DNA from 3 places in the Herminiimonas glaciei genome. Region 3 is predicted to be linked to each of the others. Evidence: predicted binding sites of a transcription regulator. Region 3 holds the regulator's gene; each other region holds the start of a gene.
What was found. The regulator sigma-54, encoded in region 3, starts transcription at its own class of promoters, with help from an activator protein. The targets are predictions, from matches to a motif close to TGGCANGNAANCTGCTTT.

Region 1 (10,137 bases), on a different contig from region 3:
CAAGAGGATGCGGTTGTAGTTGGCATAGGCTTCCGCACCGAATACAGTGATTTCGTACACATCCGGTGCAATCTTGCGCAACTCTTCCAGGGTGCGCACACCGGCCATGCCATTGCCTATCATTACGAGCTTCATTTTTTTCATCATGCTTCTCCTGAATTCTTCCGGATATTTTTCTTGTGGTGCTTACGCCGCAGCCGGATGCGATTGACGGTGATACAGGAACTCCAGCACTGCCGTACGGTATTGCGAATACAAGGGATCCTGCGCCAGCATCACGCGCTCGCGCGGACGCGCCAGTTTCACTTCGAGGATTTCGCCGATGGTGGCGGACGGGCCATTCGTCAGCATGACGATACGATCCGACAGCAAGACCGCTTCATCCACATCGTGCGTCACCATCACGACGGTGGAACCGGTGGCGGCCACGATCTTCAGCAATTCATCCTGCAAGTGGGCACGTGTCAACGCATCCAGCGCACCGAATGGTTCATCCATCAAAAGCACTTTCGGCTCCATCGACAAGGCGCGGGCGATACCAACGCGTTGCTTCATGCCACCGGAGATTTCATTCGGACGCTTTTGCTCGGCATGGCTGAGGCCGACCAGCGCCAGTGCGGCGCGGGTGCGTGCCTTCAGCTCCGCCTTGCTTTCAGTCGCACTGAAAACACGTTCGACCGCGAGGTAGACGTTTTCATAGCAGGTCAGCCATGGCAGCAGGGAATGGTTCTGGAACACCACAGCACGTTCCGGCGACGGCCCGGCTATCTCCCGGTTCCCGCACAACAACATGCCGCCGGTGGCTTGCGTCAATCCGGCGATCAGGTTGAGCAAGGTCGATTTGCCGCAACCGGAGTGACCGATCAGCGTAATGAATTCGCCTTTGCTGACGGTGAGGTTGACGTTGGTCAGCGCATTGAAGATCCCCTTCTTGGTGCTGAAAGACATTTCCGCATGTTGAATATCGATGAACTTGCTGTTGATGCTATCCATGATGGTTCCTGTATTTGTATGGCACTGTTGCATTGCGACGAATTGATCAGCTCTTTACATCTTCATAGGTAAAGGCACGGGCGATACCGACCAGGATTTGTTCGAGGATCAAACCCACGACACCGATAACGACGATGGCGATGATGATGTGCGGTACGTTCAGGTTGTTCCACTCATCCCATACCCAGAAGCCGATACCGACGCCGCCGGTCAACATTTCCGCCGCCACGATCACCAGCCATGCGGTACCGATCGCCAGGCGTACACCTGTCAACATATAAGGCAGTACTGACGGGAACAGGATCTTGGTCACGATCTTCCATTCCGACAGCTTCAATACCTTGGCGACATTCATATAGTCTTGCGGCACGCGTTGTACACCGACTGCGGTATTGATGATCATGGGCCAGATCGAGCAAATGAAGATGGACCAGATCGCGGCTGGATCAGCAGCCTTGAATACCAGCAGGCCGATCGGCAACCAGGCCAGTGGCGATACTGGTTTCAACAGGCTGATGATGGGATTGAACATGCCGGACAGGAATTTGAAACGGCCGATCATGAAGCCCAGCGGAATGCCCACCAGTGCCGCCATACCGAAACCCATGCCGACACGTTTGAGCGAAGCCAGGATGTTCCAGCCTATGCCCTGGTCGTTCGGACCATTGCTATAGAAAGGATCGGCAAACAGCGCCTGCGCAGACTGGAAAGTCACCAGCGGCGATGGAATACCGCTGCTTTTGGCTGAGATGATTTCCCATACCAGCACCAGGAAGACCATGCCGAGTATCGGTGGCAGTACCGCCAGCAACAGCGGCTTGGACGACCACTTCACCTTTGGCTTGGCCGCTTCCACCACCACGCCGGCGCGGGCAGCTACGGCCGCATCTGCGGATTCTGATTTCATACTGACTTCCGTTTCTGTCGTAGCGCAGATGGGCGCGTTTTCTGCGGGGCGCATGATTGCACTCATGGTGACTCCTTAAGCCTTGATCTTGAATGATTCGGCGTACGCTTTCGGGTTCTTGCCATCCCACACCACGCCGTCGATCAGCTTGGAGGAACGCATAGGACTCTTAGGCACAGGCACATTCGCCAGCGTTGCCGCTTCCTTGTACAAATCGATACGGTTGACCGACTTGGCCGTGCCGGCGTAATCCGGTTCACCTTTAGCCAAACCCCAACGCTTGTGCTGCGTCATGAACCACATGCCGTCCGACAGGTAAGGGAAATTCGCCTGGCCGTCGTTATAGAACTTCATGTAGTTAGGGTCATCCCAGGTTTTGCCCAAACCGTTTTGATAACGGCCGAGGATGCGCTGGTTAATGACATCAACTGAAGTGTTGACATAGGACTTGGCGGCGATGACTTCTGCCATTTTGTTTTTGTTCGACAGCGAGGAATCGATCCAGCGACCGGCTTCCAGCACCGCAGCCGTCAAGGCGCGCGCAGTGTTCGGATTTTTTGCGACCCAGTCCGAAGTAGTGCCCAGTACTTTTTCCGGATGGTCTTTCCAGATGTCTTGCGTGGTCGCGGCGGTGATGCCGATGCCGTCAACGATGGCGCGGTGGTTCCATGGTTCGCCGACACAATAGCCATCCATATTGCCGACACGCATATTCGCCACCATTTGCGGTGGCGGCACGGTGATGACTTTTGCATCCTTCAATGGATTGATGCCGTAGGTCGCCAGCCAGTAATACAGCCACATCGCATGGGTGCCGGTCGGGAAAGTTTGTGCGAAGGTGTATTCGCGCTTTTCCATTTGCATCAGCTTGGCGAGGCCGGGACCGTCAATCGCTCCGCCTTCGGCCAGCTTTTTCGACAGGGTAATCGCCTGCCCGTTATTGTTCAGGCCCATCAGGACAGCCATGTCCTTCTTCGCGCCGCCTATGCCTTCATGCACGCCGTACACCAGGCCATACAAGACATGTGCCGCATCCAGCTCGCCATTGACCAGCTTGTCGCGCACGCCGGCCCACGATGCTTCCTTGGTCGGCACGATCTTGATGCCGTATTTTTTATCGAAGCCCATGACCGAAGCCATGACCACCGAAGCACAATCGGTCAGTGGAATGAAACCAATCTTTACTTCTTCCTTTTCAGGCTTATCAGAACCCGCCGCCCACACGCCTTGCGTAGCCAAACCACTAAAGGCGGTCGCAGTAATGGTTGCTCCCGCTTTCAAGATTGTGCGTCGTGTCATATTGGTTTTCCTGTCGTTCGTTGTCATGATTTCCTCGAAGAGCGGTTCTGATAAGCACAAAAAAAAGACGCCCGGGCCGGCACAAGCAAAGCTCATGCGACACGGACGTCTTTGTCCTTATTACTCTTACCGCCATTGGTATGAGTAATGATTTGTTCGTAGCACCTTCGTTGGTACTAGCTACTGTTTAGCAATTGGTGTGCCAGCGCGATCAGGCTGTTTTCAGATGTTTGCGATGCAAACCGAGCACTTAAAACGCTCTCTTTTTGTGCGGCGCATTACTTCAGTGCAGAGGAGTAATGACTTACTGGTGCAGCACTTCAGCTGACGTGTCAGCCCAGCAGGTCGGCAATATCCAGTACGCGTTGCGCCAGCTCGGACAATTTCAGGTTCTTGTCCATCGCCATGCGACGCAGTTTTATATAGGCTTCGTCTTCGGAAATCTTGTGCCGCTCCATCAGCAAACCCTTGGCGCGTTCTATGGTTTTACGCTCGGCCAGCTTGAGTTTGGTATCCGATAACTCGGTCAGCAATTTTTGTTCGGCGTTGAAGCGCGCCAGCGCTACATCCAGCACTGGCTTGATCCGTTCAGATTGCAGGCCGGCCACGATGTAGGCCGAGACACCGGCCGCCATCGCCGCCTCCATGCTGGATTTGGCCTTGTCTTCGGTAAACAGGACGATGGGACGGCGCGCATTGCGCGTTGCCATCACCACATGCTCAAGCACGTCACGTGCATCGGATTCGGCATCGATGATGATCATGTCCGGCTGCAATTGCGCGACCCGCTCCGGCAAATGCAGGTCGGCCGGGAACGACGCGATGATGTTATAGCCGGCTTCCAGCAAACCGATGCGCAAGGCACGCGTGCGCTCATCCTGCGCCAGCGCCTGCTCATCGAGTTCGCCTTCCGGTGCGACCGGATTGACGACTACGATGCGCAATGAGTGCAAATCTGGCTGGGAAATCTTAGTCATTCGGCAATCTATAAAAATCGTGGATGGGGTCTTGCATCAGAATAAGCTACAATCCACGCAAGAATCACACCACATGTTGCATATTTTTTGCAACTTTATCCCCATGCTTGTTCTCGGTATCGAATCCTCCTGTGATGAAACGGGTCTGGCGTTGTATGACACACAACGCGGCTTGCTTGCGCACGCCCTTTATTCACAAGTGAAAATGCATGAGGAATACGGTGGCGTGGTGCCTGAACTGGCGTCGCGCGACCATATCCGCCGCGCCCTGCCATTGCTGGACCAGGTATTCAGCGAAAGCGGCATCCGGCATGATGCGATAGACGCGATTGCGTATACACAAGGTCCCGGCCTCGCCGGTGCGCTGCTGGTCGGTGCATCCGTCGCCTGCGGCCTCGGCCTGGCACTGGATAAACCGGTATTGGGCATCCATCACCTGGAAGGCCATTTGCTGTCGCCCCTGCTGGCGAGCGAACCACCGGAATTTCCTTTCATCGCCCTGCTGGTGTCCGGCGGTCATACACAATTGATGCGGGTTGACGGCGTCGGTCTATACACGATGCTGGGTGAAACACTGGATGACGCGGCCGGTGAAGCCTTTGATAAATCGGCCAAGCTGTTGGGCCTGGGGTATCCGGGCGGCCCGGCGATTTCACGCATGGCTGAATTCGGTGATCCGACGGCCTACAAGCTGCCGCGTCCGATGCTGCATTCGAAGAACCTGGATTTCAGCTTCTCCGGCTTGAAGACCGCAGTGTTGACGGTCGTCAAAAATCACACGACGAATATCTGCGAACAGGACAAGGCCAATATCGCCCGTGCCTTCGTCGATGCCATCGTTGAAGTATTGACGGCCAAATGCGTGACCGCGCTGAAACACACCGGCCTGAAACGCCTGGTGATAGCCGGCGGCGTCGGCGCCAACCAGCAATTGCGCGCCTCGCTGAATGCCGCGGCGGCGAAGAAACACTTCAAGGTGTTTTATCCGGAACTGGAATTTTGCACCGACAATGGTGCGATGATTGCATTCGCCGGAGCGATGCGTTTGCAACTGAATCCCGCTGCAGCCAAGCGCGATTACGCTTTCAATGTGAAGCCACGCTGGCCGCTGGATAGCATCCGCGAAATCTGAACGGATGCTGGCCGGTATCCCGCACGGGGTACCGGCAAGCTTATTTCTTCTTGCTGCCGAGGCGGCTTTCTTTTCCTGCTAACAGATTACCGATATTCTTGCTGTGTCTGTAGACCAGCAGGATGCTCATCGCCAGCACCGCCAGCAAAATCACATCCGGTCCGAACAACAAGCCGTAATAAAAAGGCGCAAAGATGGCCGCAATCAAGGCTGCCAGTGACGAATAGCGGAAAGCATAGGCAATCACCAGCCAGGTGACCAGGGTCGCCAGGCCCAGCCAGCCATTCAATGCCAGCAATACGCCGAGTGCGGTCGCAACACCCTTGCCACCAACAAAGCGGAAGAAAACCGGCCACAGGTGACCAAGGAAGACTGCAATTGCCACCAGCGCCACGCCGTTTTCATGCACACCGTAGGCCGGGCCGAAGTGCTTGACCAGCCACACGGCGAGAAAGCCTTTGGCACCATCGCCGAGCAAAGTCAGGATCGCGGCTTTCTTGTTCCCGCTGCGCAGCACATTGGTCGCGCCCGGATTCTTCGAGCCGTAGCTGCGCGGATCAGCCAGGCGAAAGCATTTGCTGACCACGACGGCAAATGAAATCGAGCCTATCAGATAAGCACCCAGGGCAAATAAAACTGTATTCATACCAACCTTTCTAGAACTCATTTCACAAATATCCGCGAGTGCGAACGCGGCTATTTGGGAGGTAGTGCAAGGCGTGTCGCGCCGCCAAGGGTGGTCCCCTTGGCAAGCGGCACAACGCAGCAATACGCCCAAATAGCCCGTTCCCTCCGGGTTCTTACCAAAAGCGGCGCTGGCCGCGTTGTGCTCCTTGCGCATAGGCCACTATGCGACGCGTCGCACGCCTTGCCAGCACCGCTTTTGGTAAGAACGCATCTCACGGATATTTATGAAATGAGTTCTGGTATTTCCGCATCGCCTGCGCGATAGCAATCATTATTCTTCGAGCGCACACTGCACCGGCTTGGCCGCCAGGCTGTCTGTCAACACCTGCGGTGCGATACCGATCAGGTAACCGCGCCGACCACCATTGATATAAATCTGTTCCAGCGCAAGGATACTCTGCTCGACATAAACCGGCATTTGTTTACGCGTGCCGAAAGGTGAAGTACCGCCGATCAGGAAACCGGAATGCCGGTTCGCCACTTCCGGCTTGCACGGCTCTACCGATTTGCAACCGATCTGGCGCGCCAGGTTTTTGGTCGAAACCTTGCGGTCCCCGTGCATCAGCACGATCAACGGCTTGGCCGCCTCATCCTGCATCACCAGCGTTTTCACCACATGGTGTTCATCGACCCCCAGTTTTTGTGCCGAAACCGTGGTTCCGCCATGTTCTTCATAATCGTAAGGGTGTTCAGAAAAACCTATCCCGTTACGACGCAACCATTGGGTCGCCGGCGTTTCGGAAATATGCTCTTTTTTGGCCATGCGTGTTACGCTCATCTATAAAATTTGGAGCACATTATGCAACAAGAACTCCGCTTTGCCACCTTCAATGTCTGCAATCTGGCATTGCCGGGCATGAAATACTATGAAGACCAGATTCCGTATTCCGCCGAGGAATACGATGCCAAGATTAGCTGGATTGCGCAACAACTGGATAGGCTGGATGCCGACGTCATCGGCTTGCAGGAGATCTTTTCGCAACAGGCCTTGAAGGATGTACTGGCGAAAACAGAGAAATACCGGGATGCGCAACAACTGGGCTACGATCCCGACCCTGCCGCCGACCACCTGACGCCCAGCGTGGCGCTGATTTCACGCTTGCCGGTGCTGACCGGTGCCACGGTTTTCCGCGAATTGCCGCATCATTTATCGATCACGCTGCCCGGTGTCGCCCATCCGGTCACGCAGTTCACCCGCCCTATCCTGCATGCGCAAATCCAGGCCGCGAACGGCCTGGCGGTGGATGTTTTTGTCTGCCACCTGAAATCCAAACTGCCGGACTACCGCAACGACCTCGAAGATGAATTGCCGGACCAGACCGGCATCGCGATGCTGCGCTCACTGATACGACGCGGTACCGATGCGCTCGGCTTGCGCCATTTGCTGTCCGATATAAAACAGGTGCAACGCAAACCCATCGTCGTCATGGGTGACTTCAACGACGTCGCCGATGCGATCCCGACCCAGATGGTCATGGGGCTGGGCAAATATCCATTGAACGGGGTCGACGACCGACTGTTTGAAAGTTACCGCATCCAGTCACGACGCGATGTCTTGCGCGATGTCGGATATACGCATATCCACGACAATAGCTACGAGACTATCGATCACATCCTGGTATCAGAAGAATTCAATCCGGGCTCGCCGGTAGCACTGGGTGAGGTCATCGAAGTGATGTACCTGAATGACCATATGACGTTCAGGCAGGCTTATGCGTCGGACCACGGCCTGGTCCTGGCGCGCATCCTGCTGCATGACAAGGCAGAGTCGCTGCCTGATTAAAGACGCAGCGGGAATTACTTGTCTGCTGCGGCAGCGTCGTCGCCACCATCAGTAGCATCGGTCTCGGCATCATCTGCATCGCCGGCTTCCACGCCATCGTCAGGAGTATTGCCCTTTTCCTGTTTGCGCTTCAGCTTCTCTTCTTTTTTTCTTTTCTTTTCCAACTCTTTTTGACGCTTTTCGTACTGGAAATTAGGTTTAGCCAAGTGGTCGCTCTTTGAGTGGATGTTCTGTTTAAGGTGGGCAGCTGGGCGCAACGCTACTGCCATCGCACCCATCAATGGGACGAATGCTAGCATGCCGCCACCCTTTACGTCATGGAACTGCGGCCCGGGAACCATATTGCCAAAATGAAACATCTGCCAACATCCGGCAATTACGGGCAAGCCGGCACAATGCCCTTTCTTTGCATCCCAATATAAATTCAGCCAAATACGAGGGACTGCAGCCTAGCCGCGCGGATGGTGCATTTGATGCAGGCGTTTCAGGCGTTCACGTGCGACGTGGGTATAAATTTGCGTGGTGGAAATATCAGAGTGCCCGAGCAAAAGCTGGACCACGCGTAAATCTGCGCCATGGTTCAGCAAGTGCGTGGCAAAGGCGTGGCGCAGCGTATGCGGCGATAGCGGCGCGTTGATGTCGGCCGCGGCTGCATGTTTCTTGATCAGGGTCCAGAACATCTGGCGCGTCATCGCGCCACCACGTGCCGTCACAAACAGGGCATCGTCCATCTGCCCGTTCAGGATCACGCCACGCGCTTCCTTCAGGTAGCGCTCTATCCACGCACGCGCTTCTTCTCCAAACGGGATCAGGCGGGTTTTACCACCCTTGCCGGTGACGCGCAAAACACCTTCATTCATGCCGACTTCAATCGACTTCAGCAAGACCAGCTCGGTTACCCGCAAACCGCTGGCATACATCAGTTCCAGCATGGTGCGGTCACGCAAACCCAAAGGCGTATGCACATCAGGTGCTGCCAGCAAGGCTTCGACCTGCGCTTCCGACAGGGTCTTGGGCATGCGCGGCGGCTGCTTGGCTGAACGCAGGCGCAGGCAGGGATCATCCTTGATTTTGTTTTGCCGCAATGCGAGCTGATAGAAGCGCTTGAGCACCGCCAGGCGCCGGTTTGATGAAGTGGCCTTGGTCGTTGCATGCTTGGCGAAAAAATAGCCGTTGAGGTCTTCGGTATGCGCAGCCAGCAGGGACTTGCCGCGCTCCTGTTGCAGCCAGACGGCAAACAGGCGCAGATCACGGCGATACGCTTCCAGCGAATTTTTGGCGAGGCCATCTTCCAGCCACAAGGTGTCGCAAAATTCATCAATCTCGGATTGACTGAGCAAGGCCTCAGCGCTCATCGGTAACCTTCTACCTTTTCATGTGCCAGCAGCCAGCGCTTTACGCCGACGTGGAAACTGGTTTCATCGTCGTAATGCGAAAAGCCGCCAAGGCCGTTCGCAGCGGTCACGCGATGACAGGGAATCACCAATGGATACCAGTTCGCACCGCAAGCCTGGCCGACTGCGCGCGGTGCCGATTTCACACGGCGCGCAATATCGCCATAGGTCAGCACCTCGCCGCGCGGGATTTCAGCAATCGCTTGCCATACCTTGTTCTGGAAGTCTGTCCCTATCGGTGCCAGCGGCAAGTCAAAGCGGAAGTCCGGATCGCCCAGGTAACGTTCTACCTGCAGCGCCGCACGTTCCGACACGGCATCGACCGCAGCTTTTTCATCGAAGCTGGCCGGCAGGTAGACCAGCTCGCGTATATGCCCGTCTTCACTGCGTATGCCGATTGCTCCGAAGGAAGCTTCGACGATGGCGGTAAACAGGGAATGGGCGGCATTCTGTTTCATGGCAACAGGATTTAATTGGAGAATAGGCTAAGCATAAAACAAAAAAGGCGCATCTCGCGATGCGCCCTCAAATACCTCTACTGTACCCTCGCCGCGTATAGCATCAGCTATCGCCGCTTTTATTGATACAGGTCTCCTCTGCTATCCGGCATCGATGCCGTGTGTGTATATGCCCCCTGCTAACTATCCTGTCTTGCGCCGGTCCCGGGCCAGGCCCTTGCACCAAAGTGGGCTGATTATAAAAATCAATCCGGAAGAAATCAAGCACTCATCTGAAACGGATCATAGCCGAGGAAAAGCCCGGGGGCTATGCATTTTTAACAACGCTTTAAACATGCTTGTAATAAAATTTTTGACAAGCGCGCAACAGCGATGTATGCACTTGGTCGAACGGCCGAGCAAATAAAAAGGGCGCATCTGACGATGCGCCCCTGAATCTTGCTCCACGTTCCCGGCTACTGACAAACTTCAACAGCATCGTAAAACGCAGGCCTCCTCGACCCACCG
Region 2 (10,137 bases), on a different contig from region 3:
AGCAGACGGGCGCCGCGCTCTATATCTGATCAGCGTCGCGCCCCTGTTTTATCCCCAATCGCAGGATATATACGGCTTGAGCCCAAGCACCGACCTGCATCCATTCCCCCGGTTTATCCCTACCGCCAGGCTGGTCATAAGGGCCGGAACTGAGCTTCTGCGCCACTTCCGTTTATAATCTTTCTTAGTTTACATTTACGTCCTTGTGACTTTTTCAAAGGCATAGCTATGAAAGTGTTGGTTCCAGTCAAACGTGTGGTCGATTTCAACGTCAAGGTCCGCGTCAAATCGGATCAGTCCGGCGTCGATATCGCCAACGTCAAAATGTCGATGAACCCCTTCGATGAAATCGCTGTGGAAGAAGCGACCCGGCTGAAAGAAGCCGGTAAGGCGACAGAAATCATCGCTGTCTCCTGCGGCGTCCTGCAATCGCAGGAAACCCTGCGTACCGCCATGGCCATCGGCGCGGATCGCGCGATCCTGGTGGAAACCGATGTCGAGTTGCAGCCGTTGGCAGTCGCCAAATTGCTGAAGGCAATTGCCGATAAAGAACAGCCGCAACTGATCATCCTCGGCAAGCAAGCCATCGATGACGATGCCAACCAGACCGGCCAGATGCTGGCCGCGCTGCTGGACTGGCCGCAAGCGACTTATGCGTCGAAAGTGGAAATCGATGGCGACAAGGTTAAGGTCACACGTGAAGTCGACGGCGGCCTCGAAGTCGTATCGCTGACATTGCCGGCGATCGTGACGACCGACTTGCGTTTGAATGAACCGCGTTATGTGACTTTGCCTAATATCATGAAGGCGAAGAAAAAGACGCTGGAAAACTTCAAGCCGGCCGACCTCGGCGTCGATGTCACGCCGCGCCTGAAAACCCTGAAAGTCGTTGAGCCGGCGAAGCGCTCGGCAGGCATCATCGTGCCGGACGTGAAAACACTGGTCGAAAAACTCAGGAACGAAGCCAAAGTCATTTAATCATCTGCAGCAGCGTGTGCACGGCACCGCTGCTCCATAGCTATACATCACAGGAATTCAACATGACAGCACTCGTCATTGCCGAACACGATAATGCTTCCCTCAAGGGCAGCACCCTGCATACCATTACCGCTGCCGCACTATGCGGCGGTGAAGTACACGTCCTGGTCGCCGGCCACCAGGCTGATGCAGCGGTACAAGCCGCCGCAAAGATTGCAGGCGTCAGCAAAGTACTGGTCGCCGACGGCGTACAGTTTGCCGACGGCCTGGCTGAAAACATAGCGGCGCAGGTATTGGCGCTGGCTGCCAATTATTCACACATCCTGGCACCGGCAACCGCCTACGGTAAAAACATCTTGCCGCGCGTGGCCGCCAAGCTGGACGTGGCGCAGATTTCCGAAATCACCAAAGTGGTTTCCGCCGATACCTTCGAGCGTCCTTTCTATGCCGGTAACGCGATTGCAACCGTGCAATCGGCAGATGCGGTGAAAGTGATCACCGTGCGTGGCACGGCTTTTGACTCCGCGGCAGAAGGCGGTTCGGCAACAGTTGAAAACGTCACTGCAGTGGCTGATTCCGGTAAATCGTCTTTCGTCTCGCGTGAACTGGCAACCTCGGCCCGTCCTGAGCTGACCGCTGCCAAGATCGTCGTCTCCGGCGGTCGTGGCCTGGGCTCGGAAGAAAGCTTCAAGATCCTTGAGCCGCTGGCTGACAAGCTGGGTGCGGCGATGGGTGCTTCGCGTGCGGCGGTCGACGCCGGTTACGTACCCAACGATTGGCAAGTCGGCCAGACCGGCAAGATCGTTGCGCCTGAACTGTATATCGCGGTCGGTATTTCCGGCGCGATCCAGCATCTGGCCGGTATGAAGGATTCAAAAACCATCGTTGCGATCAACAAGGATCCGGAAGCGCCGATTTTCTCGGTGGCGGATTACGGCATTGTCGGCGATCTGTTTGAAATCGTACCGCAGCTGGTAACGGAACTGGGTTAAGCAAGACAAAGCGACTGCAGCGGCCGGGTGTCGCTGCGGCAAAAATGGGCAGGGCGGGCAGCAGATGTAGTGCGTTCAGGTTTTTTTCTGGCACACTGCAAATAGCTGAACGTCCTGCCCATTTCCTTTTAGGAGTCTTGCATGAGTTACGTTGCCCCCTTGAAAGACATGTTGTTCGTGATGAACGAACTGGCCGACTTGGCTGCTATCAATGCCTTGCCCGGCTGCGAAGATGCGACGCCGGAAACGGTGGAAGCGGTGCTGGAAGAAAATGCGCGCTTTTGCGGTGAAGTGATTGCGCCGCTGAACCAGGCCGGTGATCGTCATCCGAGTGTATGGAAAGATGGCACGGTCACGACCACGCCCGGCTTCAAGGAAGCCTTCAGGGCGTATGCTGCGGCAGGTTGGCAAGGTGTCCAGCATCCGGCTGATTTCGGCGGCCAGGGTTTGCCCAAGCTGGTGGCGACACCATGCATGGAAATGCTGAACTCGGCCAGCCTGTCGTTTGCCTTGTGTCCCTTGTTGACCGATGGCGCGATTGAAGCCTTGATGACGGCCGGCTCCGATCAGCAAAAAGAAAAATTCCTGCCCAATTTCATCGCCGGTAAATGGACCGGCACCATGAACCTGACCGAACCGCAAGCGGGTTCCGACCTGGCGTTGGTGCGTACGCGCGCGGTGCCGCAAGGCGATGGTACTTACAAGATTTCCGGCACCAAGATTTTCATCACCTATGGTGAACACGATATGGCGGAAAACATCATCCACCTGGTGCTGGCGCGTACGCCGGATGCGCCGGAAGGGGTGAAGGGGATTTCACTATTCCTGGTGCCGAAGTTCCTGGTCAATGAAGACGGCTCGCTGGGCGCACGCAATGATGCGTTCTGCGTCTCGATTGAACACAAGCTGGGGATCAAGGCGAGCCCGACCGCAGTGCTGCAATTCGGTGATCACGGTGGCGCTATCGGGACCCTGATCGGGCAAGAGAATCGCGGCCTGGAAACCATGTTCATCATGATGAATGCGGCCCGCTTCGCGGTTGGCATACAAGGCATTAGCGTGGCGGAACGGGCCTATCAAAAGGCCGTCGCTTATGCGAAAGACCGTGTGCAATCGAAAGACCTCGAAGGTTCGGCGACTGCGGTGTCGATTATCCATCAGCCGGATGTACGACGCATGCTGATGTCGATGCGGGCGCAGATCGAGGCAGCGCGTGCGCTGGCCTATGTCGGCGCATCCGCCTTTGATATTGCGCATCATCACAGCGATGAAAAAGTACGTGATGCGCAACAAGCCTTTTACGAATTCCTGGTGCCCATCATCAAGGGCTGGTCGACCGAGATGTCCATCGATGTCGCATCGACCGGTTTGCAAATCCATGGCGGCATGGGCTTCATCGAAGAAACCGGTGCGGCGCAATACTATCGTGACGCGCGTATCCTGACGATTTATGAAGGCACGACCGCGATCCAGGCGAATGATCTGGTTGGCCGCAAAACCGTACGTGATGGGGGCGCGGTGGCGCGCGGCATTATTGCCGCAGTACGCGCCACCGAATCGGAACTGGCGCGCGCAGCCACGCCGGACCTGAAGGCAATCGGTGTACACCTGGCGGCGGCCTCGACGGCGCTGGAAGATGTGGTCGCCTATGTTGTAGCGAATATTCAATCCGATATCAAAGGCGTGTTCGCCGGCAGCGTGCCTTACCTGAAGCTGGCCGGTATTGTGCTGTGCGGCTGGCAGATGGGACGTGCAGCGTTGATTGCGCAAGCGAAGCTGGATGCCGGTAGCGGTGATGCGAAGTTCTATCAGGCCAAGATTGCGACTGCACGTTTTTTTGCTGATTATTTCCTGTCGCAGGCCGGCGCTTATCGCAGCGCGATTACCGGCGGCAGCGCAGGCGTATTGGCGCTGGATGAATCACAGTTCTGAGCCGGCTTAGCGCAGGCGTCCTATATAGCCGCGGTCGACGGGGTCGGCATTATCTGTTGCGGCTGGTGTGGCTGTCGGTGTTGTCGCAGCGGGTGCAGGAGCGGATGGTGCCGGCTCCTGCAGCCGTGCCAGCAGGGGCTGGCGCGGTTCGGTACGGACGAATAAACCTTCTTCGCCAAAAAACACTTCCTGCAATTTCTGTCCCAGTTCCTGTACTTCTTCACTGGTCGACAACGAAGCCATTTTCAACAGGTAGCGGCAGTAAGCGGGATCGATACGCATGTATTCGATATCGATCACGCGCCCGCTCTGCCGCCTCAGGTTCACATGCAGCCGACCCATCAAGGCAAAGGCATGGGTTTCCAGCTCGGCACGTGAATGGTGTTCTTCCGTCATAGTACGTGCTCGCCATGTTGTTCCAGATCCAGCCCTTCGAGTTCCGCTTCCGGTGTCACGCGCAAGCCGACCAGGGCACTGACGATGCCGAGGATGATGGCCGTCATGACTGCCGAAAAGACCACGGTGACGATGACACCAAAGGCCTGGTTGCCGAAGCTGCTTTGTGCACCGCCTATGCTTTCCACCGCAAAGATACCGGTCAGCAGTGCGCCGACGATGCCGCCAATCGCATGCACGCCGAATACATCCAGTGAATCGTCGTAACCGAGTTTGGATTTAAGTGTGGTCGCTCCCCAGTAGCAGGCGAGTCCGGCGGCAGCACCGATGACGAGTGCACCACTGACGCCGACGAAGCCGGACGCAGGCGTGATTGCCACCAGGCCGGATACCGCACCTGACACCAGGCCGAGTACCGAGGGTTTGCCGCGACGCAGCCATTCGATCAGCATCCATGCCAAAGCACCGACTGCGGTCGCGATTTGCGTCGCCAGCATCGCCATCCCGGCGCGTCCGTCGGCCGCCACTGCGGAACCGGCATTGAAGCCGAACCAGCCGACCCACAGCATGCTGGCACCGATCACCGTCAGCACCAGGTTGTGTGGTGGCATCGGTTCCTTGCCGAAGCCGAGGCGCGGTCCGATGATGATGGCTGCGACCAGGCCGGAAACCCCGGCATTGATATGCACCACCGTACCGCCGGCAAAATCCAGCACACCACGGGTTGCCAGCCAGCCGCCCGGTTCCCACACCCAGTGCGCCACCGGTGCGTAGACAAAGATGGACCACAGCGTGATGAACATCAGCAGCGCGGAGAATTTCATGCGTTCGGCGAAGGCACCGGTGATCAGCGCCGGCGTAATGATCGCGAAGGTCATCTGGAACATGATGAAGACGCTCTCCGGTATCGTCGGTGCGATTTCACTGACGCTGACCTTGCCTGCTTCTTTCGCGAATTCCATGCCGTTGAGCAGGACGCGATCCAATCCGCCTATATAAGGAGAGCCGGGCGTGAAGGCCAGGCTGTAACCGATGACGACCCAGATCACGGTAACCAGGCAAGTGACGGCGAAGCTGTGCGCCATCGTGGCCAGGACGTTTTTCTTGCGCACCATGCCGGCATAAAACAGGGCGAGGCCGGGGATGGTCATGAATAGCACCAGGGCGGTTGACGCCAGTAACCAGGCGGTATCACCGGCGCTGATTTTGCTCGCATCAACGACGGTGGGTTTGGTCAAGGGGGCTTCTTCGGCGGCGGGCTCCGGCGCAACTGCAGTCGGCTCCGCAATCATCGGCATGGTCAGGGGCGGGGCCTGAACTTCGTTGCTGGTGGTCGCGCTTTCCGGCGCTGTGCTTTGCGCGGATGCGTTATTGAATAAAAGGGTGGAAACGAGAACGGCCAAAGCCAGCGCAATATATGCGGAGGACGCGGAACGTATGATCATGAAACTCCCCTGAAGACTTGTTTGAACCATTGGCGGTGCCATGGCGAGTTTCACAAAAGCACTATACGTGCCATGCGATTAACAGGTGCAAGAGGAGGATTAACAGAGGTGCAAGTGCGATGGACGGGAGGGTGACGCACTAGTGCTGCTCACCCGCTACGTTGTTTGCACTGCGCTGGGGCAGTGCAAAAGGATGGTCCTGCCGGATTTCAGCCGAATGCGCCGCCGGTCAGGTAGAGGTCGAAGCCGCGCGCGATGGTGGCAATCAGGGCGGTTGAGCCGAGCGCAAAGGTCAGCACTACCAGCACGATGACGGCCCAGCCGGAGTCCGAAGTGCGGCCCGAATGCGCATTGTGTTGCGCATCCCATTTCTCATCCGGCGTCAGGCCGATGACCAGAGCGCCTATGAAACCGGCAAAAATTGAGAAAGGGAAGCAAATGATATGCACCCAGGCCCATAAGTCCTTTTTGCCGTACAGATAAAAGCGATGCAGGCCGAGACCGCCAAAAAGGGTGGCCAGCAGCGTGCTGAGGGTTTTGTTTTTGTGCGAATTTGGCATATTTCTGCTATTTCTCGATTAAAAAGGCCAAATTTGGCTTGAAAACAGCGCTTCTTGATGAGAAACGTGTGAAAATGCAGCGAAACCCAGCGTTTTACTCAAAATATTATCTGTCTGGCCCGGTTTTTACCTATTGTACGGGCAGATGGATAGCGCGTCGCAAAAGCTTTTCCCCTGTGGAAATGCCTGATTGCCCGATTTGCCACACCGATATTGCCAGCCTTGATGAAGCAGCTTGCAGGTGCTGCGCTACTTGGGCTATAATTTGCGGCTTTTTCCGTGTTCAGACACTTTTTGGAAATATTATGGTCGTTATTCGTTTAGCTCGTGGTGGCGCAAAAAAGCGCCCATTCTTTAACATTGTTGCTACAGATTCGCGCAATCGCCGCGATGGTCGCTTCATTGAACGCATCGGTTTTTACAACCCGGTGGCGTCTGGCGCTGAAGAAAGCGTCCGCATTGTGCAAGACCGTCTGGCCTACTGGCAAGGCGTCGGCGCACAACTGTCGCCAACCGTAGCTCGCCTGGTTGCACAAGCTGGCAAAAAAGCCGCTTAAGTTTTGTCGAATCAAACGGCATCGGGAATGAAAGTTCCTGAAGATTTGGTGCTGGTTGGTTACATCTCCGGTGCGTATGGATTGAATGGCTGGGTAAGGGTCAGACCCTATTCGGCCGATGCGGATGCATTGTTAACTGCCAAGACATGGTGGCTGGATAAGCCGGAATTCCATGACGTGGAAATGATGCAGTCCAAGATTCATACCGGTGATGTGGTCGCAAAGTTGATGGGTGTGGCAGGGCGAGATGCTGCGGAGGCGCTGAAAGGTGCAACCGTACAGATCCCGCGTAGTCATTTCCCGGCACTGTCAGACAATGAATTTTACTGGGTCGATCTGATCGGCCTGGAAGTCGAAAATCTGCAGGGCGAACACCTGGGTCAGGTCAGCGACATGATGGACAACGGTGCGCATCCTATTTTGCGCGTTGCTGTACCGCAGGCTGCTGAAACGACTGATCTCAAGGCTGCGCCGCAAGAGTTGCTGATCCCGTTCGTTGAGCAGTTTGTCATCACGGTTGATCGAACAGCAAAAAAAATTACGGTGGACTGGGGACTGGACTATTAGTCACCGCGTTTGGAGGGGTGTGCGAGATGCAATTTGATGTCGTCACGCTGTTTCCGGAAATGTTCACGGCGATCACGCAGTCGGGTATTACACGACGCGCGTTTGAGCAAAAGAAATGTGCATTGTCTTTGTGGAATCCACGCGATTTCACCAGCGATAAGCATCGTACCGTTGATGATCGCCCCTATGGTGGCGGTCCTGGCATGGTGATGATGGTTAAGCCGCTGGAGGCAGCCGTACAGGCGGCCAAGGCAAGGCAGACAGAACAAGGTTTGGCTGCACCCCGTGTTGTGTATTTGTCGCCGCAAGGCAAGGCATTGACCCACGAACGCGTGATGCAGCTGACGACAGAGCCGGGTCTGGTTTTGTTGTGCGGACGTTATGAAGCAGTAGACCAGCGCTTTCTGGATAGCTGCGTCGATGAAGAAATCAGCCTCGGCGATTTCGTCCTGTCAGGCGGTGAAATCCCGGCGATGGCATTGATGGATGCAGTAATCCGACAGTTGCCCGGGGTCTTGCATGATGATGCATCGGCGGTTGAAGACAGCTTCGTTAATGGCTTGCTCGATTGTCCGCATTACACGCGACCGGAAGTCTACGAAGGTGCAGCGGTACCGGCAGTGTTGATGGGTGGCCATCATGTCGAGATCGAAAAATGGCGCCGCGAACGTGCGCTGGAAGCGACCGCAAGGAAACGACCGGACCTGATCGTCAAGGCACGTGAAGCAGGATTGCTGACACGTAGCGATGAAAAGTTTTTGAGCAGTATGTTGTAAGCAGTATGTTGTATCGAGCGGGGTGCAGTAAAAGCCCTGCAATGTGTAACCCCATCCTCTACCGGGCAAATGAATACGTGGCGCCGGCACGATGGTTTTTGGAGTAATAAAAATGGATCTGATCCAAACATTAGAGCAAGAAGAAATTGCTCGCCTGGCAAAAAACATCCCTGACTTCGCTCCTGGCGATACAGTGGTCGTCAACGTCAACGTAGTTGAAGGCACACGTAAACGTGCCCAGGCTTACGAAGGTGTTGTCATCTCCCGTCGTAACCGTGGCTTGAACTCGAACTTCATCGTTCGTAAGATCTCGTCGGGTGAAGGCGTCGAACGTACGTTCCAGCTGTATTCCCCGCTGATCGCATCGATCGAAGTCAAACGTCGCGGTGATGTACGTCGTGCAAAACTGTACTATCTGCGCGAACGTTCGGGCAAATCGGCACGTATCAAAGAAAAACTGCCACAACGTCGCGTTGCAGCAAAACAAGCGGCGGAATAATTGCTTATATCGGATTCGTCCGGGCAATTCATTCGGTAGTAACAAAAAAGACACCTTCGGGTGTCTTTTTTGTTTTGTGGCGGCATTTTTTGATTGTTAAATCTGGTGCTCAGGCTGTGACGGGTTTAACATCAATTAAAGTGATGTAAGTGCAAACTTGCATTCAGGTAGCTGTATCTTGTATTCGGCTGTTTGCAAGGCGTCCACGTTTGTTGTGGGCGATGCGACCTACAGATTCGCATTCATTATTTGTATTGGGAAGTTGAATTGGCCAGACTGCATTTTGATCCTGAATTACTGCCGGTAGATTCGCTTGGCGGCGAAGAGGCTGTTGCCTCCGATCGCTTGCGGGATGAAGCTTTGCGTGCGCGCTTTTTGAATCCGCCGCCATGGTCGCCGGAAATCACGGTGGAGCGCCTGGTGCGTCCGATGAGCGGACCTTTAACCGAAGCCGCGGTCTTGCTGCCTATCGTGCTGCGCGAAGAGAATGGCCCGACCATCCTGTTCACACAACGGGCGGCGCACCTGAATGACCACGCAGGACAAATCAGTTTCCCCGGTGGTCGGATGGAAAGTTATGACGAGTCGGCGATTGCCACGGCCTTGCGTGAAACCGAAGAAGAGGTTGGCATCAGCCGCAGCCATATCGATGTCATCGGTACCCTGCCTGAATACCACACCGGCACCGGTTTCCGCGTGACACCGGTGGTGGGCATCGTCAAGCCGCCGTTTGAAGTGAAGGCGGATCCGTTCGAGGTGGCCGAGGTGTTTGAAGTGCCACTCGCCTTCCTGATGGATGGCATGCACCACCAGCGCCGTACCGCAGAATTCGTAACCGGCAACCGTACCTTTTATGTGATGCCGTATGACAGGTTTTTCATCTGGGGCGCAACTGCCGGCATGTTGCGCAATCTATTTCATTTCCTCCGGGCGTAAGTCGTTTGCGCCGGGATCTTACAGACTTTGGCTGTAACGCTAATTATTATGTTTCGCTTTATTTGATTCTCGCGAAGTGCTGCGTTATCGTATGGGTTGACTGACTATTAAGGCGCTTTAATGACATTTTTCTCCATCTTCTTTGCGCTATTGATCGAGCAATTAAAACCGCTGCGTGCCGATAATCCGGTCTACGCCGGGGCGCGAGCACTGGCGGCCAAGCTGGAAGGGTCGTTCAACGCCGGTCAGGCGCATCACGGACGCCTGGCCTGGGCCCTGATGATCGCCGCTTTCTGCATTCCGGTAGCGTTGTTGTATTGGATCAGCATCAAGCTTGGTCCGCTGGCCGCTTTGATCGTGAACGTAGGTGTAGTTTATCTGACACTGGGTTTCCGCCATTACAGTCATTACTTCACCTCTATCCAGCTGGCCCTGAACAATGGCGATGAAGCGACTGCACGTTCGCTGCTGGCTGAATGGACCAAGCGCGATACTGCCG
Region 3 (10,137 bases):
GCGGTTGATATGATGGAAACCTATCGCATCAACCAGTTGCTGGTCACCGATGCCGGCGGCAAACTGGTCGGCGCATTGCACATCCATGACCTGACGCGTGCGAAAGTAATTTGATGAGCGCGCCCAAGGACACCGTCGCCAGCCAACGTGCCGCCAATGTGCGGCTGATGATTTTTGACGTGGACGGCATACTGACCGATGGCAGCCTGCACTTTGGTCCGGAAGGCGAAATCAGCAAGACCTTCAATGTGCTCGACGGGCATGGCATCAAATTACTGCAGCAATCCGGTGTCTCGACCGCGATCATCAGCGCACGCCAGTCACCTATCGTGCTGCGCCGTGCCAGCGATCTCGGCATACACCATGTGTTCCAGGGCATACACGACAAACGCAGCGCCTTTGAACAGCTGTTAACACAAACGAATACCACGGCAGACGCCTGCGGCTTCATCGGCGACGACGTCATCGATTTGCCGATTCTGATGCGCGTCGGCTTTGCCGCCAGCGTGCCGAACGCCCATGCAGAAGTACGTTCACGCGTGCATTATGTGACCCAGGCTGGCGGCGGCCGCGGAGCAGCACGCGAACTATGTGACTTCATCCTGCGCGCGCAAGGCAACTACGAGGCGGCACTGGCGCCGTATCTTGCATGAAAGCGCTGCGCCCCACCAACACCGTGCGCCTGGTCGTACTGATTGCACTCAGTGCGGCATTGGCATTCGGCAGTTTCTGGCTGGTCGAAGTCATGCGTCGCCAAACCGACGAAACACTGCCGGCCAAACAACGCAGCGAACCTGACTTCTATGCAGAAAAATTCAATTTTGTCCGTATGGGCAAGGATGGCACTGCACGCTATAACCTGACCGGCACCGAGATGAAGCATTACCCACTGGATAATTCCTACCAGATCCAGAAGCCGGTCATGTACAGCTTCAGCAAGGGGCGACAACCGATGGTCAGCCGCTCGGAGCGCGCCCTGGTGGAAAAGGACAATACCGAAGTGCATATGTATGACAACGTCCTGATCGACCGGCCACCGGCAGCGGGCTCACAGCACTTCCAGCTCAAGACCTCGTACCTGCTGATCCTGCCGGATGATGAGATCATGAAGACGCCCAAGCATGTCGATATCAAAGTCGGCACATCGACATTGAACGGCAGCGGTATGTTCGCCAATAATGCAACCGGCGAATTCAATTTATCCAGCAATGTTAATGCGCAGTATCAAGCCGCACATCCGCGCTAAGCGCATAGACGATTTTTATCCGACGCATTCATTTAGAGAACTTTCATGAAACGCTTCCTTTCCGTACTTCTGGTTCTCTGCGGCTTGGGCACAACGGTCGGCTCCTTTGCCGAAAAGGCCGATGCCACCAAGCCCACCAATGTCGAAGCCAATAAAATGGAATACGACGACATCAAGCAGATCAACACCTTCACCGGCAATGTCGTGTTAACCCGCGGCACCATCCTGATGAAAGCCAACAAGATGGTGGTCAAGCAAGACCCGGCCGGCTATCAATTCATCACGCTATACGGCTCCTCCGATACGCTGGCTAACTTCAAGCAAAAGCGCGATGGCGGTCCGGACCAATGGATAGAAGGCCAGGCTGAACGCATTGAATACGATGACAAGGCCGAAATCATGAAGTTGTTTTCCAAGGCCCGCATGCGTCGCCTGGAAAACGGCAAGCCCACCGATGAAGTCGAAGGCGAATTCATCTCCTACGACACACGCGCTGAATTCTTTACCGTACATAACACGTCAAGCGGCGACAGCAAACAAGGTGCCGGCCGCATCAAGGCCGTAATCCAACCGCGTGCCGCAGATACAAAGGCAAAATAAGATGTCTAGCAAGCTGATCGTTAACGGACTCCAGAAAAGCTATGGCGCGCGCCAGGTTGTGCGCGATGTCGCATTGCAAGTTGAAAGCGGCGAAGTGATCGGTTTGCTCGGCCCTAACGGCGCCGGCAAGACCACTTCCTTCTACATGATCGTGGGCCTGGTACCGTCTGATGCCGGCCGCATCGAACTGGATGGCGTCGACATCTCGCGCCTGCCTATCCACAAGCGCGCACAACTCGGCCTGTCCTACCTGCCGCAGGAAGCATCGGTCTTCCGCAAGCTCAGCGTCGAAGACAATATCCGCGCTGTGCTTGAATTGCAGCGCGTCAACGGCAAGGCATTGAACTCGTCGCAACTGGAACAGCGCCTGGACACCTTGCTGGCCGATTTGCAAATTGAAAAGCTGCGCGAAAACCAGGCGATGTCGCTATCCGGTGGTGAACGCCGCCGGGTCGAAATTGCCCGTGCATTGGCGACCAATCCGCGTTTCGTCCTGCTCGATGAACCGTTTGCAGGTGTCGACCCTATCGCGGTGATTGAAATCCAGCGCATTGTGCGTTTCCTCAAAGAACGTGGCATCGGCGTGCTGATCACCGATCACAATGTGCGCGAAACACTGGGCATCTGCGATCGCGCTTACATCATTAACCAGGGTGCGGTATTGGCCAGCGGACGACCGGACGACATCATCGCCAATGAATCGGTACGGCGCGTCTACTTAGGTGAACATTTCCGCATGTAAGCGGAAGAAAAAACATCTATGAAGCAATCCCTGCAACTACGAGTCTCGCAACACCTGGCACTTACGCCACAACTGCAGCAATCGATCCGCCTGCTGCAGTTATCGACTCTTGAATTGCATCAGGAACTGGAACAGATTCTTGCCGACAACCCGATGCTGGAACGTACCGATGATCCGCTGGATCATGCAGTACGCCTGCTGGCTGACGGTGCCATCGGTGCCAGCGGCACGACGCCGGAAGGCGCCAGCATCGAAGCCAATACCCCCCAAACCCCGGATAGCGAAGGCGGCTCCGACGCGCCCGATTTGCCGGAAGCGTCAAGCGGTGACAGCGAATGGAGTTTCGACGATGTAGCACGCACCTCCAAGGCCCCGGAGGACGATGATGCCCGCCCGCAACTCGAAGCGCATGAAACAACCTTGCGTGAGCATCTGCTCGAACAAATGCGCGTTACCGTACGCGAACACCGCGACCGTGCGCTGCTTGAGTTAATCATTGATGCATTGAATGACAATGGCTATCTGGAAGAAGAGCTGGAAGAAATCCATGCCCGCCTGCCGGAAGAGCTGGAGATCGAACTGGAAGAACTGCAGATCTCTCTCAAAATGTTGCAGAGCTTCGATCCACCGGGCGTAGGTGCGCGTGATGCTGCCGAATGCCTGGCACTGCAAATCAAACGTATGCCCAAAGTGGCAATGGTGACCCGCCGCATGGCCCTCGCCATCGTGGAAAATCACTTGCCGCTATTCGCCCAGCGCGACTTCAACAAATTGCGCAAGGCACTGGATTGCGATGACGAAGACTTGCGCGAAGCACAAGCCATCATCAAGCAATGCAATCCGCATCCAGGTTCCATTTTTGCAACGGATGCTTCCGACTATGTGGTGCCTGACGTCATCGTCAAACGTACCCGTAGCGGCTGGCAAGTCATGCTGAACCACGACGTGATGCCACGGCTGCGCGTTAATAGCATGTATGCCAACATTTTGAAGCAAAGCAAGGGCGAGGCATCGCTTGGTTCCCAGTTGCAAGAAGCAAAATGGTTAATCAAGAATATGCGTCAGCGCTTCGACACCATCCTGCGTGTCGCAGAGGCAATTGTTGAACGTCAGAGGAACTTCTTTTCGCACGGTGCGGTCGCAATGAGACCGCTTGTTTTACGTGAAATAGCTGATACACTGGGTCTACACGAGAGTACTATTTCACGTGTAACCACCCAGAAGTACATGCTGACTCCCCACGGGATGTTCGAATTGAAATACTTTTTCGGCAGCCATGTCGCAACAGAAGCCGGTGGTGAAGCTTCGTCGACGGCGATACGGGCACTGATCAAACAATTGATAGGAGCTGAAGACCCGAAAATTCCATTCTCTGATAGCAAGATTGCCGACATGCTGGCAGAACAAGGCATGGTGGTAGCGCGACGGACAGTAGCAAAATACCGCGAAGCCCTGAAGATCCCACCGGTCAATCTGCGCAAGTCGTTGTAGATATCGTCCTTTGTAGTTTTTGTTGTAGTTATACGTTGCTGTGTTCGGCGTAGTCACTTAACAAGACGCGCATAACCTCCAGTGACTTTCATAGGAGCACTGTATGAATCTCACAATCAGTGGACATCACCTCGAATTGACCCCCGCCATCCGCGAATATGTACAAGGTAAATTGGAGCGCATCAAACGACATTTTGATCACGTTATCGATATTGCAGTCATCCTGACTGTAGACAATCTTCCCGAGAAAGAAAAACGCCAAAGGGCGGAAATTAACTTGCGAGTGAGAGGCAAGGATCTGCACGCGGAAAGTATCGCAGATAATTTATACGCTGCCATTGATACACTGATCGACAAGCTCGATCGACAAGTGATCAAATACAAAACCAAACAGCAAGACCATCAACACGATGCGATCAAACGATTGCCGGATGCGTCAGACGCTGTAACGCCTTAAGCTAAAGGCAAGGCCGGGCAAATCGGCCGGATGAAATGAAGGGCGCAGATTGCGCCCTTTTTTGTGTCCGCTTGCTGCGTCATCGCAGGCCTATTTCATTGCTGGCTGCAGTGACTTCTTCACCCAGGCGGATTGCGATCCTGAGCTGGCTTTTGACTGTACGTCCATTGATTTCGCCGGGATGAAATTTTACTTTCTTGAAAGTGGCGGACAATATCTCTTCCGTATCAAGCGGCACCACAGTATCTTCAATGAGCGCCTGGTCGACATCCCCGTATTCACTTATTAACAAGCGTAAAACCGCCACTTGATCAGGTGCCCCCGGCACCAGTAAGGCAAAATTTTCCGGAATATCGACCGCGACCAAAGGTTTTTGCGTCAGCTCGCTTGACGCAAAGTAATGTTGGCCGCGCAAGCTGGCGTCAGGCAGATGCGGCAATATGGGCGCGGCCGCAACTGCTTCCCGTGCTACTTCCACACTCTTCCTGACAACAGACGAGGTTTGCTGCGAAACGGCAAGAATACTCGCCCGTCCCTCCTGCAATGCAACGTCCACCACGCGCTGTGTCATCGCCCCTGCAACAGAATTACCCACCGTCGCGGTCGCGAAATAGACGACCAATAATATATGTGCAAGCACTGCAAGCAAGCCTGCCGACAACTCACAAGGGCGTCGCGCCAGTTTCATGAAATATTGCGCCATTACATTTGACGGACACTAATCAACAATCAACTCTTGCCAGGAGACGCGACGCGCACCTTTGAGGGAATCCGGTGGTGGCGGCGGATTACTTTCATTATTCAGTACACCACCGGTATCAGTCACCAGTGTCGTGGTTTTCCCGGTACCCAGTCGTATGGTCGTAATACCCGCGACCAAAGCATTGCCTGTCAAACGACGTCCAGCCATTTGATTGGTTGAGTTCATCGAGTACTGCCCGGTCCGGTAATCAAAGAAATACAACCAGGCATAACCACCAACGGTACAGGCATTTTGTTCCGGTACATTACCTGCAACTGTCAACAAGCCCAGCTGTTGCTGCATTCCGACATTGACCCGTTCGCCAGGTGATTCATTGTTTGGATTCAGGTCTACAAACCAGCCGGATTTTGTATTCCAGTCCACAGCTGTCGACGAGGTCGTGCGTTCTGTGCCCGCCTGATTTGTTGTGAGCGTCTGCTGCACCAATACATCCGGTGCCCGCACCTGTCCCAAACCGGTTTCCGCCAAGGTGTCTTTCAATGCATAAACGGACTGCTGGCTGATATCACTACGATCGGTATCACCCAGGTAACGTCCGGTCGCGACCGTGACGACTGCATAATTGTTACCACCTACCGAAATTTCACTCAGAAGAGGTCTGGTGGTAATTGGCTGCACACCGGCAGGCGAAACATTACCAAGCTCCGCGAGTAGCGTTGCCTCCTTACCGGCAGGAAGGATGATATCTTCCGTATCGAAGCGCCATACATTGCCCAACAGGTCACCACCGTAGTACCGCTTGGCGGTATTGTCGACCGCCGTGTCAACCCAGGCATTAATCTTTGCCAACCCACTCGGAGAACCGGCACTACCCGCGTTGGTATTCAGTTTTTCCAGGCGTGCACCGGTATTTGCGTTGAGCAAATACAAATGCCCCCTGCCGTCACCGCCGGTATTGTTATAGCCCGAAGTAATGGCTACCACCCAAGTCCCGTCACGGCGTTTGGCAATAATCGGATTGCCGAAGCTATAGCCCATGTCGGCATCATCGGCGACGCTGTAATTCCATAGCGCCTTGGGATTGTCCGGGTCGGTGATATCCAGCGCGTAGTAACCCTTGCCACCCTTGTTCAAACCGCCAACTAAAATCGTTTTCCACTCGCCCGCAGTACAGGTACTGGTCGGCGCATTAGGACAAATATCGGCAATCGTGGGGGAGCCATCAACATAGTATTGATGCTTGGTGGCGTAATTCTTGTCGGCCAGTTTGTAGAGGTTAGGTAAAACGATAGGTGGGATATATGCCCATTTTTCACTACCGGAAGTCGTGAGTCCGGTCGTTGCCTCAAAAGCATGCAACATCCCGTCATTTGCGGCAGCATAAACCATGGCTAAACGATTGGCCTGGGTCACCTCCTTGAATTCCAGATAGTTGGCATCCAGGTAGTTAAAGGTTGGTCGTTTCACATATACCGGTTGCCCGCCTATCATGTCGCCCAGAGCGTGCTCGCGATCCCGGAACAAGGGATTGGCATTGCCGGTCTGATCTTCGTTGCCGGTGCGTCCACGAAGAAACGCCACCAGGGTATCGCCGACATCGACTGCATCACGCTGGGTGCTGGTCAGATCAGGACATTGCGACAAAAGATTATTGGTACAGGTATTTTTGAAATAGGTTTTTTCCGCATTAGTTAAGGCATCCCAGGTGAAGCTCTTTAACTTATTGGTGGCACTCGCGTCAAAGGTATAAATGGTCCGGGTATCTGTCGTGGCGGACACTTTTTTATTCAATTCGGCCTGCGCGCCCCATAGCGGGGTGGTCGATATGGAACCGTTGCTTGGATCTATCGTCCTGGCTTGCAAATCACCATCCCACTTGACGGTCCGATATAAAGCAACAAACAAAAAGTTATCTCCTGCCACCGGTTCAAGGTTACTGGTCGCAGCTGATGCAGCAGCACCGGTACGTGCGCTAACGCCGGCCAATGCTTTGCTCAGTCCGCTAATCAGTGAATTAGGATTTTGTGCGCTGAAGTAAGTACCGCGACCATTGACCGCAGCATGCCAAAGATCATCAATTGCGGTCGGATCATCCGCCTTCGGCGCCGGCCAGTTTTTGGTACCCGCGGTAATTGCATTGAAATCACTGGAACCGCCGGACAGATAGTTTTCAGAATAATTCAATGTTCCGTTCAAACCCAGGCCCAGGGTGAAGGTCGTCATATGCTGCTGTAGCTGCACGTCAGCACCGGAACCTGGCACATTGTTTTTACCAACTTTAATGCCCAAGGCACCAAGATCATCTTCCGCTCTTAAATCTGTCTGGTAGTAATACATCGCAACATCAGACAGTGTATCGCTACGACTTAAGCCATCGAACATGGGCCGCGCCGTCGTTCCGCCATCCTGGTTGCCAACCGCAGTGGAACCGTCCATTTGATAACCGGCCCCACCATTCCAATATCCATCTGTCGCCAAAATAGCGAAGTTCTGTTGGCAAGAATATTGAATCGGATCATTAACTCCGGTCAGCAGCTTCCCTGCATATATGCGACCGACCTTGGACAGCGCGGTGCGCAGGGGTGTACCTCCTGATGTTCCTGCGCCATAAAGCTTGTCATACCATTTGTTCTTGTGTCCGGTTCCATCTGATGCATAAGTAAAATCGTCAATTTTCAGAAAGCTGGAACTCGATGCACTAACACCGGTATAACTATGGGTGGTATAGCCGATACGATAATTATCATTAATGCTCTTGAAAGCCAGGCCGGCAGCAGTCTTCATTGCCAACATACGGGTGCGGTAATAACTAAACCAGTTGGCGAAATTTTGACGTTCGTCTGTATTTCCGGCACCGGATGTCGCGCTGACAACCACTTTGGTCCAGTTCGAACTGTAATTACTGTTCCCATTTTTGCAATGGTCATTGCTGGAATTATCGCCAAGATTTGCTGACCGACTACCCTTATAAACAAAATAGTAAGCAGCCGATTGACTATTGGAAATTTGATCCGATCCGCTACTCGGATCACAAGAATCATTACCACTGGTACAGTCTTGTGTATAACCGGTTGGTGTCCTCGGGCTACTGGAACTGGAACGCCACGCCATAAAACCCGTACTCAAATTGACTTGTACAGAATTGTTGCGAAATCCATCATAGTACGCAGCTGTAAAAGCCGGCGCCGGATAGGGAGTACCATCTGCATACACCGGCAGCACGTAAGTCACTGCCGGGTTGTAATAGGCTTTGTTACAAATCGAATTCCTATATCCGACTTTGTTGACGTAGCCCTTGCTATACACATCGTCACCCAGATAACTCCAGGCCATACTGCCGGAATCATCAAGAATGAACATGACATTCGGTTTGACGATGCTGTTGGATGCGGAAGCCAGCGGCGTATCTGAAATGTCAGTCACCGCAGCATACGCCACCGTCCCCAGGCATGTCGCCAATGCCATCAGCAGCAAAAACTTCTGGATGCGAAGCAAACAAGATTTCTTCATGAAACTTTCTCCTGTACTGCAATGCCGGATCGGTGAAAACTTGAAGGCACCAATCTAATCAGCACACAGCCTAGTAATGGATAACTGTCTGTACAAAACTGGTGGTATTACGCGGCCCGAGCACACGCGCAGTGATGCGATAGTAAGGTGTCGGCAAGGGTTCAAAGCGGACTGTCCCATTCTCCAGGCTATCCCTGTTTTTACTGACTGCACCCCGGCTCTGGTAGGTAACGCATGAGTTCGCGCTATCGTTAAAATTGGTAGAGCTGCGGCATAGGCGGTGGATGATGTAGGAAACAGTGTTGTCTCCCACAGTAACCGCCGGCGAAGGCTTGATACAAACGGAAGAAGATGAGCCCTGGCAATTGTTATGATCCCAGTCGACGACGGCCAGCTTGGGATCATTCAGGCTACTGGTTAAATCCAGTCCCTCCTGACTGTTTGCGTAGTAACCGGAATTGGCTGCATCGTCATTCGCCGCCGCCGTTGCCTGTCGTGCATTAAGCCAATTAATCGCGACTTCAACGCCTGAATCCGCGGATAGCATAATGCCCTGCTTGAATGCCATATTTCCGGCGATCGTATTGCTGGTATCAACCGAGCGGACCAGCGCAATTCCCGCCAGCGTCATCGCCACCAGGACAATCAACGCCACCCACAGCACCACCCCTTGTTGTTTGCGAAAATTCATGAAAGATGAGAGATCAGGTCGCACTGTTTTCCCTCCACATCAGGTTGCGCATGGGAATGATGTTTTCAAAAGTCTTGTATCGATAACATTGCCAATCCGGATTCGCATCCCCATTTGGAAGTTTGCTGACATCAATTGCGCCTGCTGCCCAGCTCGGCGCATTAGCGGCCCGTGAGCCGACCGCTGTCGCGATCGTGACGTCACATGTTCCTGCGGCATTCGGCTTTTCTTTCAGGCTGCTCCGTACCACCATCGCCATCCTGACTGCAACAATACGCGCCACATCGCCACCATCATTGAGTGTCGTGCCATTCCCATTCGCATCTATCATCGTCGCGCTCCATGTATCGACACGCGGTTCCACTTGCACTCCGGCCCTGGTATCGAAACCATATTCCGCCTGCATGCTGATGACATCACTAGCAATCACTTTCGCGCCGGTGGCGTCGGTCAACATCAGGTTGCTGCCGGCATCGATGGTGTAGGTGTGGTCCACCATTGCACCCATATTGAAAACCAGCGTGCCGACCGGATAACCTATAGCCGGGAAAAGATCTGCCGGATTGTCCGGATTCCAGATCCCCTCACCCTCCTTGGTACCGCGTTTATGCTCAACTTTTAAATCATCCATTTTCAGGTTGTTCAGCGCGTCTAACGGTCCGGTCACCTGGAACATCGTGCAATTGTCCTGTCCCGG

Region 1: a site for sigma-54 is predicted at 3,387-3,404, ahead of ACFQPC_RS17835 (CmpA/NrtA family ABC transporter substrate-binding protein). Genes of this name have one in related genera too.
Region 2: a site for sigma-54 is predicted at 5,799-5,816, ahead of ACFQPC_RS10590 (ammonium transporter). Genes of this name have one in related genera too.

The regions. Positions count from the first base shown of each region.
Region 1 is NZ_JBHTBU010000003.1:260,844-270,980, reverse strand. It holds gene nirB (nitrite reductase large subunit NirB) at 1-144, opposite strand, end outside; gene ACFQPC_RS17845 (ABC transporter ATP-binding protein) at 187-993, opposite strand; gene ntrB (nitrate ABC transporter permease) at 1,040-1,966, opposite strand; gene ACFQPC_RS17835 (CmpA/NrtA family ABC transporter substrate-binding protein) at 1,976-3,199, opposite strand; gene ACFQPC_RS17830 (ANTAR domain-containing response regulator) at 3,532-4,176, opposite strand; gene tsaD (tRNA (adenosine(37)-N6)-threonylcarbamoyltransferase complex transferase subunit TsaD) at 4,280-5,308, shown strand; gene plsY (glycerol-3-phosphate 1-O-acyltransferase PlsY) at 5,349-5,954, opposite strand; gene ybaK (Cys-tRNA(Pro) deacylase) at 6,267-6,758, opposite strand; gene ACFQPC_RS17810 (endonuclease/exonuclease/phosphatase family protein) at 6,795-7,778, shown strand; gene ACFQPC_RS17805 (hypothetical protein) at 7,793-8,137, opposite strand; gene xerD (site-specific tyrosine recombinase XerD) at 8,228-9,133, opposite strand; gene ACFQPC_RS17795 (methylated-DNA--[protein]-cysteine S-methyltransferase) at 9,130-9,630, opposite strand.
Region 2 is NZ_JBHTBU010000001.1:2,347,563-2,357,699, reverse strand. It holds gene ACFQPC_RS10615 (sulfurtransferase TusA family protein) at 1-1, shown strand, start outside; gene ACFQPC_RS10610 (electron transfer flavoprotein subunit beta/FixA family protein) at 229-978, shown strand; gene ACFQPC_RS10605 (electron transfer flavoprotein subunit alpha/FixB family protein) at 1,041-1,970, shown strand; gene ACFQPC_RS10600 (acyl-CoA dehydrogenase) at 2,112-3,902, shown strand; gene ACFQPC_RS10595 (hypothetical protein) at 3,909-4,298, opposite strand; gene ACFQPC_RS10590 (ammonium transporter) at 4,295-5,743, opposite strand; gene ACFQPC_RS10585 (TM2 domain-containing protein) at 5,953-6,303, opposite strand; gene rpsP (30S ribosomal protein S16) at 6,609-6,860, shown strand; gene rimM (ribosome maturation factor RimM) at 6,888-7,427, shown strand; gene trmD (tRNA (guanosine(37)-N1)-methyltransferase TrmD) at 7,454-8,203, shown strand; gene rplS (50S ribosomal protein L19) at 8,316-8,702, shown strand; gene ACFQPC_RS10560 (CoA pyrophosphatase) at 8,970-9,638, shown strand; gene ACFQPC_RS10555 (CobD/CbiB family protein) at 9,759-10,137, shown strand, end outside.
Region 3 is NZ_JBHTBU010000002.1:621,668-631,804, reverse strand. It holds gene ACFQPC_RS13845 (KpsF/GutQ family sugar-phosphate isomerase) at 1-114, shown strand, start outside; gene ACFQPC_RS13840 (KdsC family phosphatase) at 114-653, shown strand; gene lptC (LPS export ABC transporter periplasmic protein LptC) at 650-1,246, shown strand; gene lptA (lipopolysaccharide transport periplasmic protein LptA) at 1,292-1,846, shown strand; gene lptB (LPS export ABC transporter ATP-binding protein) at 1,848-2,588, shown strand; gene ACFQPC_RS13820 (RNA polymerase factor sigma-54) at 2,607-4,079, shown strand; gene hpf (ribosome hibernation-promoting factor, HPF/YfiA family) at 4,183-4,536, shown strand; gene ACFQPC_RS13810 (hypothetical protein) at 4,616-5,239, opposite strand; gene ACFQPC_RS13805 (pilus assembly protein) at 5,255-8,749, opposite strand; gene ACFQPC_RS13800 (pilus assembly PilX family protein) at 8,820-9,440, opposite strand; gene ACFQPC_RS13795 (PilW family protein) at 9,454-10,137, opposite strand, start outside.